DNA from 3 places in the Actinoplanes sp. ATCC 53533 genome. Region 2 is predicted to be linked to each of the others. Evidence: riboswitches for the same ligand, from Rfam matches in the RefSeq annotation. Region 2 holds a riboswitch; each other region holds the start of a gene.
What was found. Region 2 has a riboswitch for cyclic di-AMP ahead of DMB66_RS56035 (NlpC/P60 family protein). Riboswitches for the same ligand answer to the same signal wherever they lie in the genome.

Region 1 (3,268 bases), on a different contig from region 2:
CCGCCTCGGCGTGCCCGCCCAGGCCCAGCGTGAAGTCGACGTGCACCGCACCCGGCGCCGCCAGGGCGGGGGCGAGCAACTCGAGGCAGCGCTCGAGCAACACCGGCACGTGCGTGCCGCGAAGCTCCCCCATGTCGACCCCCATTGCCTGCTCTTTCCGCGCTCACCCGGTCCGGCCCGCATCGATCCCCCGATGCCGGCCTACCCCGGTCGTCTGTCCGTACCGCCAGATCCCCATCCGCTCGTGCCCGTTGCCATCGGGCGCGCCCGACCGGACACACGCCTGGCACCGGGGAAGAGGCGCCAGGAGCGGGAGCGGCTGGAGATCTCGCAGTACGGCGGCAGCGACGTCCGGGCCGTTCACAGGCCCACAGGTGCCACGCCTCACAATCCGCCGGGCAGCACCCCCTCCTCGATATCGGCGAAGTCGTCCTCGCTCGCCGAGAGGTACTGCTCCCACGAATGCTTGTCCCAGATCTCCACCCGCGTGCTCGCACCGATCACCACGAGCTCGCGGTCCAGCGCCGCGTATTCCCGCAGGTGTGCCGGGATGGTGACGCGACCCTGCTTGTCGGGGATCTCGTCATGCGCACTGGCGAAGAACACCCGGCTGTATGCCCGGGCGGCCTTGTGGGTGACCGGCTGTTCGCGCAGCTGGCCCGCGATCCGCTGAAACTCCGGCATCGGGAAGACGTAAAGGCAACGTTCCTGCCCCTTCGTGATCACGACACCTCCCGCCAACTCGTCGCGGAACTTCGCCGGAAGGATCAGTCGGCCCTTGTCGTCCAGGCGCGGGGTGTGCGTGCCGAGGAACATCGGCCCAACCCCCCTGCCCCCCGGCGCCGCCGCAGAGCCAGCTCTGCGTGGACCACCTGTCGTCTGGGCCGGCAAATCCCCTCGGAATCAGCTCCTCCTCAGGCCCTGCCACTGCGCTCCACTCTACTCCACTTCCCTCCACTCGCAACAAGAATGACGGCTTCTGCGAGCCGGATTCGCGGATGTATCCGCACGTCAGAGCAGGTGGAGCGGAAGTGGAGGGCCGGGCGGGCCCGACCATGGTCCACTTTCCGACATGCCGCCCACCCGGGCACGAAAGTCCCCCGATTTCGGGCTTTGGGGAAGGGTCGACTGCCCTTCAAGACTCCGCCGGGAGGAAAGTGGAGGGAAAAGTGGCGCGGACACGACAGTGGGGCGCGACCCGCCCGGGTCGCGCCCCACTGAACTGTCGTACTGCTCTTACTTGTGCTGTCCTGCCCTACCGACGTGTCACGCTCAGACGAGGCGCCGCACGACGTAGTTCGAGCCGTACATCTTGTGCTTGCCCACGCGGGCGCCCGAGTGCGGCGAGTCCCACATGTAGCCGTTGCCCGCGTAGATACCCGCGTGCGTGCCGTACGAACCGGAGCGGAAGACGATCAGGTCGCCGATCTTCTTGTTGCCCTTGCTGACGGCCTTGCCGTACTTCTGCTGCGAGTTGGCCTTGTGCGGCAGCTTCTTGCCGACGGCCTTCTTGTAGACGTACATGGTGTAACCGGAGCAGTCGAAGCGCTTCGGCCCCGAGGCGGCGAACTTGTAGAGCGCCCCCTTGTGCTTCGCGGCCTCGGCGAGGATCTTGGCCGCGTTGTTCTTCACGGTGATCTTCGTTTGGCTGCTGCGCACCGAGGCGAAGCCCTTGGTGCCGGCGAAGATGGTCCGGTAGTACAGCGAGCCGCCGGGCTTGGTCAGGAAGGAGGCCACGCCCTTGGAGTTGGTCGACTTGGTCACCCAGGTCTTCCATGCCTTGCCGCCACGGATCTGCAGCTTGACCTTGCCGGTGACGGCCTTGCCGGTCTTCGGGTTGATCAGCTTGGTGGTCACCCGAACCGTCTTGCCCGCCGCGATCGACTTCCTGTTGTAGGAATTCGTGATGCGGGGCTTGACGGTCGCTGCTGCCACTGCCGCTGCCGCTGCGGTGACGGGGACCGGCGCGGCGGATGCCGGCGCGGTGGCGACCAGCTGGCCGGCGCAGAGGCAGAGGCCCAGGGACAGAGCGATGGAACCGGTGCCGGTCTTGCGGGGGCGCCGGTGCGAGGTGCGTTCGTGCACGGTAGAGATATCCCTCCGGCACGCCTGCGAGGTTAGCTGTCGGGTTCGGGCGGGAAGGTTGCCCGGCCACCGGTGGTGGCTTCACCCCGAGGTCCTCATCGGTTCGCCGCGAGCGGCGTTCCGTGGGACCGAATCTGGGTCCCCCGTCCCTGCCCCCGTATGCCTGTGTCGTTGTTCGCGATCACGATCGCGCCGCTCGGACCGGGGCAGGGCTCGGCGTGGTCCGTGGCGGTGCGAGCGGCGAGCGGTTGCTTACCGGCTCACCCTTGCTACCCGATTTCCGGTCGGACCGCTGGGGTGGTTTCGACTACCGAACGTGTTTGGCACATGGAACACTGTCCGGTTTGTAACCGCGCTGTGACAAATGCCGGTACTTACCGTGTTGAAGTGATCACCATTCGTCGAGGGTTGCGGGTGAAACACAACACACAAAAAGCCGCATCGAGGTCGATCATGGTCTGAGTCAAGGTCAGGAGAATGTGGCCGTAAACGCCCCCAGCGGCGGAAACTCGGCGCCGGGCGGTGGGGTGGAGATCATCCGTTCGGCCGAGGGTGCCGCCCGGCGGTGACCTGGACCGCTCCATCCACAGCGCCACTCGACGTAGTGTCCGTTTCCGGTACCCTCGTCGCCGTGACGGACGGGAAGATGCCCCTACGGGCCAAGGTCGCGACCTCCGTGTCGCGAACCGCTGCGGCGCTCTCGCGGGCGGCGGGCCGCGGCGACGGCTCGGTGATCGGCGGGTGGATAGGTCTCAAGATCGATCCTGACCTGCTGAGAAACCTGGCCGCCGGCCGCGCGATCGCGCTGGTCTCGGGGACCAACGGCAAGACGACCACGACCCGGTTCACCGCGGCCGCCCTCGGCGTGCTGGGCCCGGTCGCCACCAACTCCTTCGGCGCCAACATGCCCACCGGGCACACCTCCGCCCTGGCCAAGGCGGGCGCCACGCCGTTCGCCGTGCTCGAGGTCGACGAGCACTACCTGGCCCGGGTCATCGACGAGACCACGCCGCGGGTGGTGGCCCTGCTCAACCTCTCCCGCGACCAGCTCGACCGCGCCAAGGAAGTCGCGATGATGGCGCAGATGTGGCGGACGGCCCTGGCCGCCCACCCCGACGTGCACGTCGTCGCGAACGCGGACGACCCGATGGTGGTCTGGGCGGCCATCAACACCGAGCACGTC
Region 2 (3,268 bases):
CCCGCCGCGAGGCGGAGGCGCACAGCTCGGCCCAGAGCTCCCGGGCCCGTTCGACCAGGGCCCGCGGAATCGGCTCGTCGCCGGGATATCTGGCCAGGTGCGCGTCGAAGGCCGCCACCCGCGACGAGAGCTCCTCCAGCATGAGCCCGTCCGGCGCCGGCCGGTGCAGCCGGCGCATCAGGTCGACCAGGACGGCCGTGGCCTGCCCGTCGCGCTCGCGGACCAGCGTCCGCAGGGTCACGCCCGGCTCGGCGCGCTCCAGCAGCAGCGCGCCACGCCCGTCGTCGCGGGCCAGCACCTCGACCGCGCCGCGACCGCCCAGAAACCCGAGCGTGTCGGCCTCCATCGCGATATGGCCGGCCTCGGCCAGGCCGAGTTTGAGCACCGCCGGCGATCCCCCGGCCCGGCGGACCGGCGCGACGAAGTTGAAGCTCAACGGGTACGGCGTCCCGACCGTCAGCCCCCAGTCGCGCGCGACCTCCTCGATCAGCACCGGAAGCCCCGCGAGCCACCGCCGGCCGGCGTCGCCCCAGCTGTCGGTGACGTTGCGCGTGAAACCGGCGGAGAACATCCCCCAGTCTCGCAGCCCCGGGCACCCGGCGCGGCCCCGTCAGCGCTGCGGGTCGTCCCGGTCAAGTCGACGCACCAGCACGGCGAGGCGACCGAAGGGCAAGAAAAAGCCGCCACGGGCGTGGCGGCTTTTTCGTGGTTGCGCTGCGCCGGTCAGCCCGGGCGGCGGATGCCGGTGATGGCTCCGCTGCGGTCGATCGACGCCATCCGGACATGGTCGCCCGTGTGTGGCGCGTGGACCATGGTGTCGCCACCCACATAGATGCCCACGTGGTGCACCGGGCTGCCGTAGAAGATCAGGTCACCCGGCTTCAGCTCGCTGCGGCTGACCGACTTGCCCGTGTGGATCTGGTCTCCGGTGAAGTGCTCGAGGTGCACCCCGACCGCCGCCCACGCCACCTTGGTCAGGCCGGAGCAGTCGTAACCGCCCGGCCCCTCGGCGCCGAAGACGTACGGCTTGCCGATGAGGTCGCAGGCTCGCTGCGCCGCCCGGCCGCCGGCGTCGTCGGTGTAGTCGACCGGGCACGGGCCCGTCTTGAACGGACCGTCGGCGACGCCGCTGGCGCCGTACGCCTTGATCCGCAGTTTCTGCAGCTCGTCGACCTTCTTCTGGATGTCCTTCTGCTGCTGCGCCAGCGCCTTGTCCCGGGCCGCCACAGCTTTGGTCAGAGTGTCCAGGTCGCGCTTGTCGCCCGCGAGCTTGTCCCGCAACTCAGCGGCGCCGGCGACCGACTGGCGCTGGTGCCGGCTGATCTGATCGAGGAACGAGAGCTTCTCGGTCAGGCCGGTCGGCGAGCCGCTGATGATCATGGCCGTCATCGCGCTGGGCGAGCCCTGCATGTAGGCCTCGCCCGCCATGCTGCCCACCTGCGACATGGCGAGGTTGACCTGCAGCTCCAGCGGGGCGAGCCGCTTGTCGATCTTCTTGAGCTGGGCCTGGTTCTTGAGCAGCTGGTTGTGCACGTTGTTGTACTGCTCGATGACCGGTTCCAGCTTGTTCCACTGCTCGTCGATCTGCTTTTCGATGCTCGACGGGGACGGTGTCGCGTTCGCCACTCCGGGCGCGAGAAGAATCCCGACCGCGGCGACGGCGCAGGCGATGCTGCGCAGAATTGCGACGCGGTGCGCCTCAATCCGTTTCACGTAGGTGCAGTGTCCTTTCTTCCCTCGGCCGCCGACCGGGTTAGCTGACGGGTGCGGGCGGGAAGCGCGCCCGGCCGCGGTGCTGCTGCGGCTTAACCCCGGTTGCTCGGGTCCCCGGTTCGTTCACGACTGGAACGATTAGGCGGTGGCCCGTCAGTTCGCCCGGGTTGGGACGAGGGGGGACTGCTGAGCCGGGCCCCACCGTACTCCCGATCACCGGCGATTTGAACCCGGCGGTATCAGGACACACTGCGCATAACACCCAGTGACCTACGGTAATTAAGGAGGACTTAAAGCGGCCATGCGGAGAGTGCCCGGTCGAGCCACGGCACCACCAGGATCACGGTGGGTAACACGAGCAGACCGACGGCGCCGGCCGCCGCCAGCAGTGTCACGGTGAGGGTAACGGACCGGGGATCGTCGGCGGCCAGCCGGTCGAGGCGACGCCGGCGCTCCGCCACCGCGCCACCGAGCTCGGCCGGAGCGTCCGGGCTGACCGCGTCGCTGAGCAGCGCCAGCGCCGTGCCCAGGGGGGCCGCGCCGCAGCGCCGCCGGGCCGCGTCGTCGGCGACCATCTCGAGCAGCAGGTGCACGGCGTCGAGGGGCGCGCGGCTGCGCAGCGGCCGGGGCACCGCCCGGTAGAACGCGGTGAACGACTCCATCACCACGTCATGGCGGTGCCGCAGATGGGCCTGCTCGTGCGCGATCACGGCGGCCACCTGCCCGGCGTCGAGCACCCGCAGCGCGCCGTCGCTGAGCACCACCCGCGGCGAGCGGCCCGGCAGGCAGTATGCGAACGGTAGCGGCCCGTCGAGCACGCGCAGCCCGGGCGGCACCTCGGCGGGCAACTCGCCGTGGCGCTCGGCGCTGTCCAGCAGGTCGACCAGCAGCCGGTGCCGCGCCCGGCGGGCCCGCGAGCGGATGCTCACCCGGACCAGCGAGACCAGCAGCCGGGCGATGATCACCGTCGCGACGACCAGCGCGAGGATCAGCGCGGCGGCGCCGACCGGCCGGTCCGAGCCCAGCTCGCTGACCAGCTCCTGGGGCCCGGCCAGCACCACGCCCAGCGCGCAGAGCACCCCCGCGAGGGTGATGCTCTGCCAGAGCCCGACGGCGGCGGCCGGCGCGCGGTCGGGCCAGCGGGCGCCCGCGAGGATGCCCGGCACGACGAGCGACAGCGTCAGCCCGAGCGCGCCCAGCAGCAGCGCGGTCACTGCCGCCTTTCTGGGTTTTCCGCGGCGGGCAGGCCCGGCGCGGCGGCCGGATCCTTCCGCGCCGCCGCGATGGCGGCGGTCAGGGCCGACGGGTCGATCCGGCCGACGAAGTGCGCCAGCGCCGCGTCCCGGACGCCGTCGGGGGCGGCACTGAGCGCGTCGAGCATCAGCGCGGCGGTCATCTCCTCGCGGGTCTGCGCGGGGGCGTAGCGATATGCCCGGTCGGCGCGCTGCTGGGTGACGACGCCCTTCTTGGCCAGCCGGTCGAGCACGGTCATCACGGTCGTGTACGCGAGCTCGCGGTCGCGGCTCACCCGCTCGTGCACCTGGCGCACGGTCAG
Region 3 (3,268 bases), on a different contig from region 2:
GTGGTGTTATAGTTTGCGGGTGCCGAAGCTGTGGGACACGACGATCGAGGCGCACCGTCGCACGGTGCGCGAGGCGATCCTGGAAACCACGTGGGCCTTGGTGAGAGAGCACGGGTTGATGTCGGTCACGATGAGTCAGATCGCCAAGCAGGCCGGCGTCGGTCGCGCCACGCTGTACAAGTACTTCCCGGACGTCGAGGCGATCCTGGCCGCCCATCACGAACGTCACGTTGCCGGTCACCTGACCGAACTCGCCGAGCTGCGGGCCAAGCCGAGCAAGCCGTACGACAAGCTCCAAGCAGTACTGGGCCGGTACGCGCTCATCTGTTATTACCGCAAGCGACACGGAACCGAGGAACTCGCGGCCCTCCTCCACCGCGGGGAGCGGGTCTCCGGTGCGGAACAGCAGCTCATCGACCTGTTTCAAGACCTGCTGGCCGAGGTCGCCGCCGCAGGGGAGTTGCGCGATGATGTCGCGCCTGACGAGCTTGCGACCTACTGCCTCCACGCGCTCGGCGCAGCCGGCAGTCTGCCGTCCGAAGCGGCAGTGAACCGACTTGTCGCGGTAGCCCTGACCGGGCTGCGACCTACGCGCAGGGGCAGCGTGAAGCCCGACGCGACCTGATCTCCCAAACCGCGGGGTTGCCGAGATGAAAGGACATCGCTACCGACGCGGTTCCCGCGCCATGACGAAGAGCACCCTTGGACCGATGGTGCGCGACGGAAAGGACACGCCGGGCGATTCATGTGGTGTTTCTGCCGGCGTGCACCTCAGCGGCGGGTTGGGCATAACGGTCTGGGTCGGCGACTGTGTTGACGGCAGCAGACATGCGCCGTCCGGTCCTGCCGGCCTGGGGTGCTCTTTCACAGCTTGCAAGTCGTGAAGGGCGGCTCGAGGAAGTGCCGTGCGGGGATCGAAGGACATGACGTCGGCGCCACCCCAGGCCCGCGCCGACCACATCGAAGTGGTCCGTCGGCCGGGCCCGCGCTTCGCTGGCGCTGCCATTCGCATGAGGCGACAACGCTTCCCCTGCCGCACGTTGCTCATTTGGGGAATGCCAGTGGAGCACGACCGAAAGGGCGCGCTCCACTTCATGAGTCGGCAGTTATCGTCAGGCGGAGACGAGGCGCCGTACGACGTAGCTGTTGCTGTAGACCTTCTGCTTCTGGACGGTCTTGCCGGCGCGGGGGGAGGCCCACATGTAGCCGCCGCCGGCGTAGATGCCGACGTGGGTGCCGTAGGAGCCGGAGCGGAAGACCAGCAGGTCGCCGGCCTTCTTGTTGCCCTTGCTGACGGCCTTGCCGTACTTCTGCTGCGAGTTGGCCTTGTGCGGCAGCTTCTTGCCGACGGCCTTCTTGTAGACGTACATGGTGTAGCCGGAGCAGTCGAACTGCCTGGGGCCGGCGGCGCCGAAGACGTAACGGGCACCCCTGTGCTTCGCGGCCTCGGCAATCACCTTGGCCGCGTTGTTCTTCACAGTGATCTTCGTCTGGCTGCTGCGCACCGAGGCGAAGCCCTTGGTGCCGGCGAAGACGGTCCGGTAGTACAGCGAGCCGCCGGGCTTGGTCAGGAAGGACGCCACGCCCTTGGAGTTGGTCGACTTGGTCACCCAGGTCTTCCACGCCTTGCCGCCACGGATCTGCAGCTTGACCTTGCCGGTGACGGCCTTGCCGGTCTTCGGGTTGATCAGCTTGGTGGTCACCCGAACCGTCTTGCCCGCCGCGATCGACTTCCTGTTGTAGGAATTCGTGATGCGGGGCTTGACGGTCGCCGCTGCCGCTGCCGCTGCCGTGACGGGGACCGGCGCGGCGGATGCCGGCGCGGTGGCGACCAGCTGGCCGGCGCAGAGGCAGAGACCCAGGGACAGAGCGATGGAACCGGTGCCGGTCTTGCGGGGGCGCCGGTGCGAGGTGCGTTCGTGCACGGTAGAGATATCCCTCCGGCACGCCTGCGAGGTTAGCTGTCGGGTTCGGGCGGGAAGGTTGCCCGGCCACCGCAATGGTGGCTTCACCCCGAGGTCCTCATCGGTTCGCCGCGAGCGGCGTTCCGTGGGACCGAATCTGGGTCCCCCGTCCCTGCCCCCGTATGCCTGTGTCGTTGTTCGCGATCACGATCGCGCCGCTCGGACCGGGGCAGGGCTCGGCGTGGTCCGTGGCGGTGCGAGCGGCGAGCGGTTGCTTACCGGCTCACCCTTGCTACCCGATTTCCGGCCGGACCGCTGGGGTGGTTTCGACTACCGAACGTGTTTGGCACATGGAACACTGTCCGGTTTGTAACCGCGCTGTGACAAATGCCGGTACTTACCGTGTTGAAGTGATCACCATTCGTCGAGGGTTACGGGTGAAACACAACACACAAAAAGCCGCATCGAGGTCGATCATGGCCTGAGTCAAGGTCGGGAGAATGTGGCCGTAAACGCCCCCAGCGGCGGAAACTCGGCGCCGGGCGGTGGGGTGGAGATCATCCGTTCGGTGGAGGGCGCGGCCGGGCGGTGGGTGAACCGTTACGTCCACAGGGCCAAACCGATGCCGCGCAGCGACAGCCCCGGGGGTGCAGCTCGCACGGAGCACGTGAATGTGGACCCTTGAGCGGGCTGAACGACGGTGGATCAGCCCGCTCAAGGGTCACTGCCTCAGTGCTGTGCGGTCAGCGGGTCGCCGCCACAGCAGGCCGCCCGGTGGCCTGTGGCGGGTGCTCGCGGGGGCCCAAGTGCCCCTGCCGGCCCAGGACCGCGATCCCGGTCGCGCGGATCAGGCCGGTCGCGACCAGTGCGACCCAGGGCAGCCAAAGCCAATGGTACGAAGGCGGCTGCCATCACGAGCAGGCCTCTGGTGATGGCCTGGGCGGGTGTCCACCGTGCTGTCACCCAGCCGGTGAGGCGCACCTGACCCAGCACGGTCAGCAACCCGGAGACGGCGAACAGGATCGCCACGCCGGTCTCGCCGCCGGTGACCCGCCGCACCTCGATGGGCAGCCCGAGATAGACCTGGAAGTTCAGCACGTAGGAGCCGATCATCGCCACCGAGAACAGCAGGAACGAGCGGTGGCGAGCACCTGGCGCCAGGCTTTCCGGATGAACAGAGCATCCGTAGCAAGTGTTTCAATTGCATCTATGCTCGGTGCCGCGTCGGGACCTGCCGCCTGGCTTGATCGGCGTCGCTGCCGCTCGCGCTCACCGGGTGCGCGAGCGCGGAACCGCCGCCGGCACCGCATGAGCCACCCGGCACTCTGCCGCCCAGCGCTGCCGATCCCCTCGTACTGACGACC

Region 1: it holds a riboswitch for cyclic di-AMP, as region 2 does, so the genes downstream of both, DMB66_RS11770 (C40 family peptidase) here and DMB66_RS56035 (NlpC/P60 family protein) in region 2, are expected to answer to the same signal.
Region 3: it holds a riboswitch for cyclic di-AMP, as region 2 does, so the genes downstream of both, DMB66_RS22985 (C40 family peptidase) here and DMB66_RS56035 (NlpC/P60 family protein) in region 2, are expected to answer to the same signal.

The regions. Positions count from the first base shown of each region.
Region 1 is NZ_QHHV01000029.1:56,498-59,765, reverse strand. It holds gene rsmH (16S rRNA (cytosine(1402)-N(4))-methyltransferase RsmH) at 1-145, opposite strand, end outside; gene mraZ (division/cell wall cluster transcriptional repressor MraZ) at 385-816, opposite strand; gene DMB66_RS11770 (C40 family peptidase) at 1,273-2,085, opposite strand; cyclic di-AMP (ydaO/yuaA leader) riboswitch at 2,092-2,213, opposite strand; gene DMB66_RS11765 (MurT ligase domain-containing protein) at 2,732-3,268, shown strand, end outside.
Region 2 is NZ_QHHV01000329.1:4,440-7,707, reverse strand. It holds gene DMB66_RS56040 (aminoglycoside phosphotransferase family protein) at 1-571, opposite strand, end outside; gene DMB66_RS56035 (NlpC/P60 family protein) at 724-1,713, opposite strand; cyclic di-AMP (ydaO/yuaA leader) riboswitch at 1,728-1,868, opposite strand; gene DMB66_RS56030 (M56 family metallopeptidase) at 2,004-2,927, opposite strand; gene DMB66_RS56025 (BlaI/MecI/CopY family transcriptional regulator) at 2,924-3,268, opposite strand, start outside.
Region 3 is NZ_QHHV01000067.1:38,618-41,885, reverse strand. It holds gene DMB66_RS22990 (TetR/AcrR family transcriptional regulator) at 20-625, shown strand; gene DMB66_RS22985 (C40 family peptidase) at 1,113-1,925, opposite strand; cyclic di-AMP (ydaO/yuaA leader) riboswitch at 1,932-2,055, opposite strand; gene DMB66_RS62665 (hypothetical protein) at 2,634-3,017, opposite strand.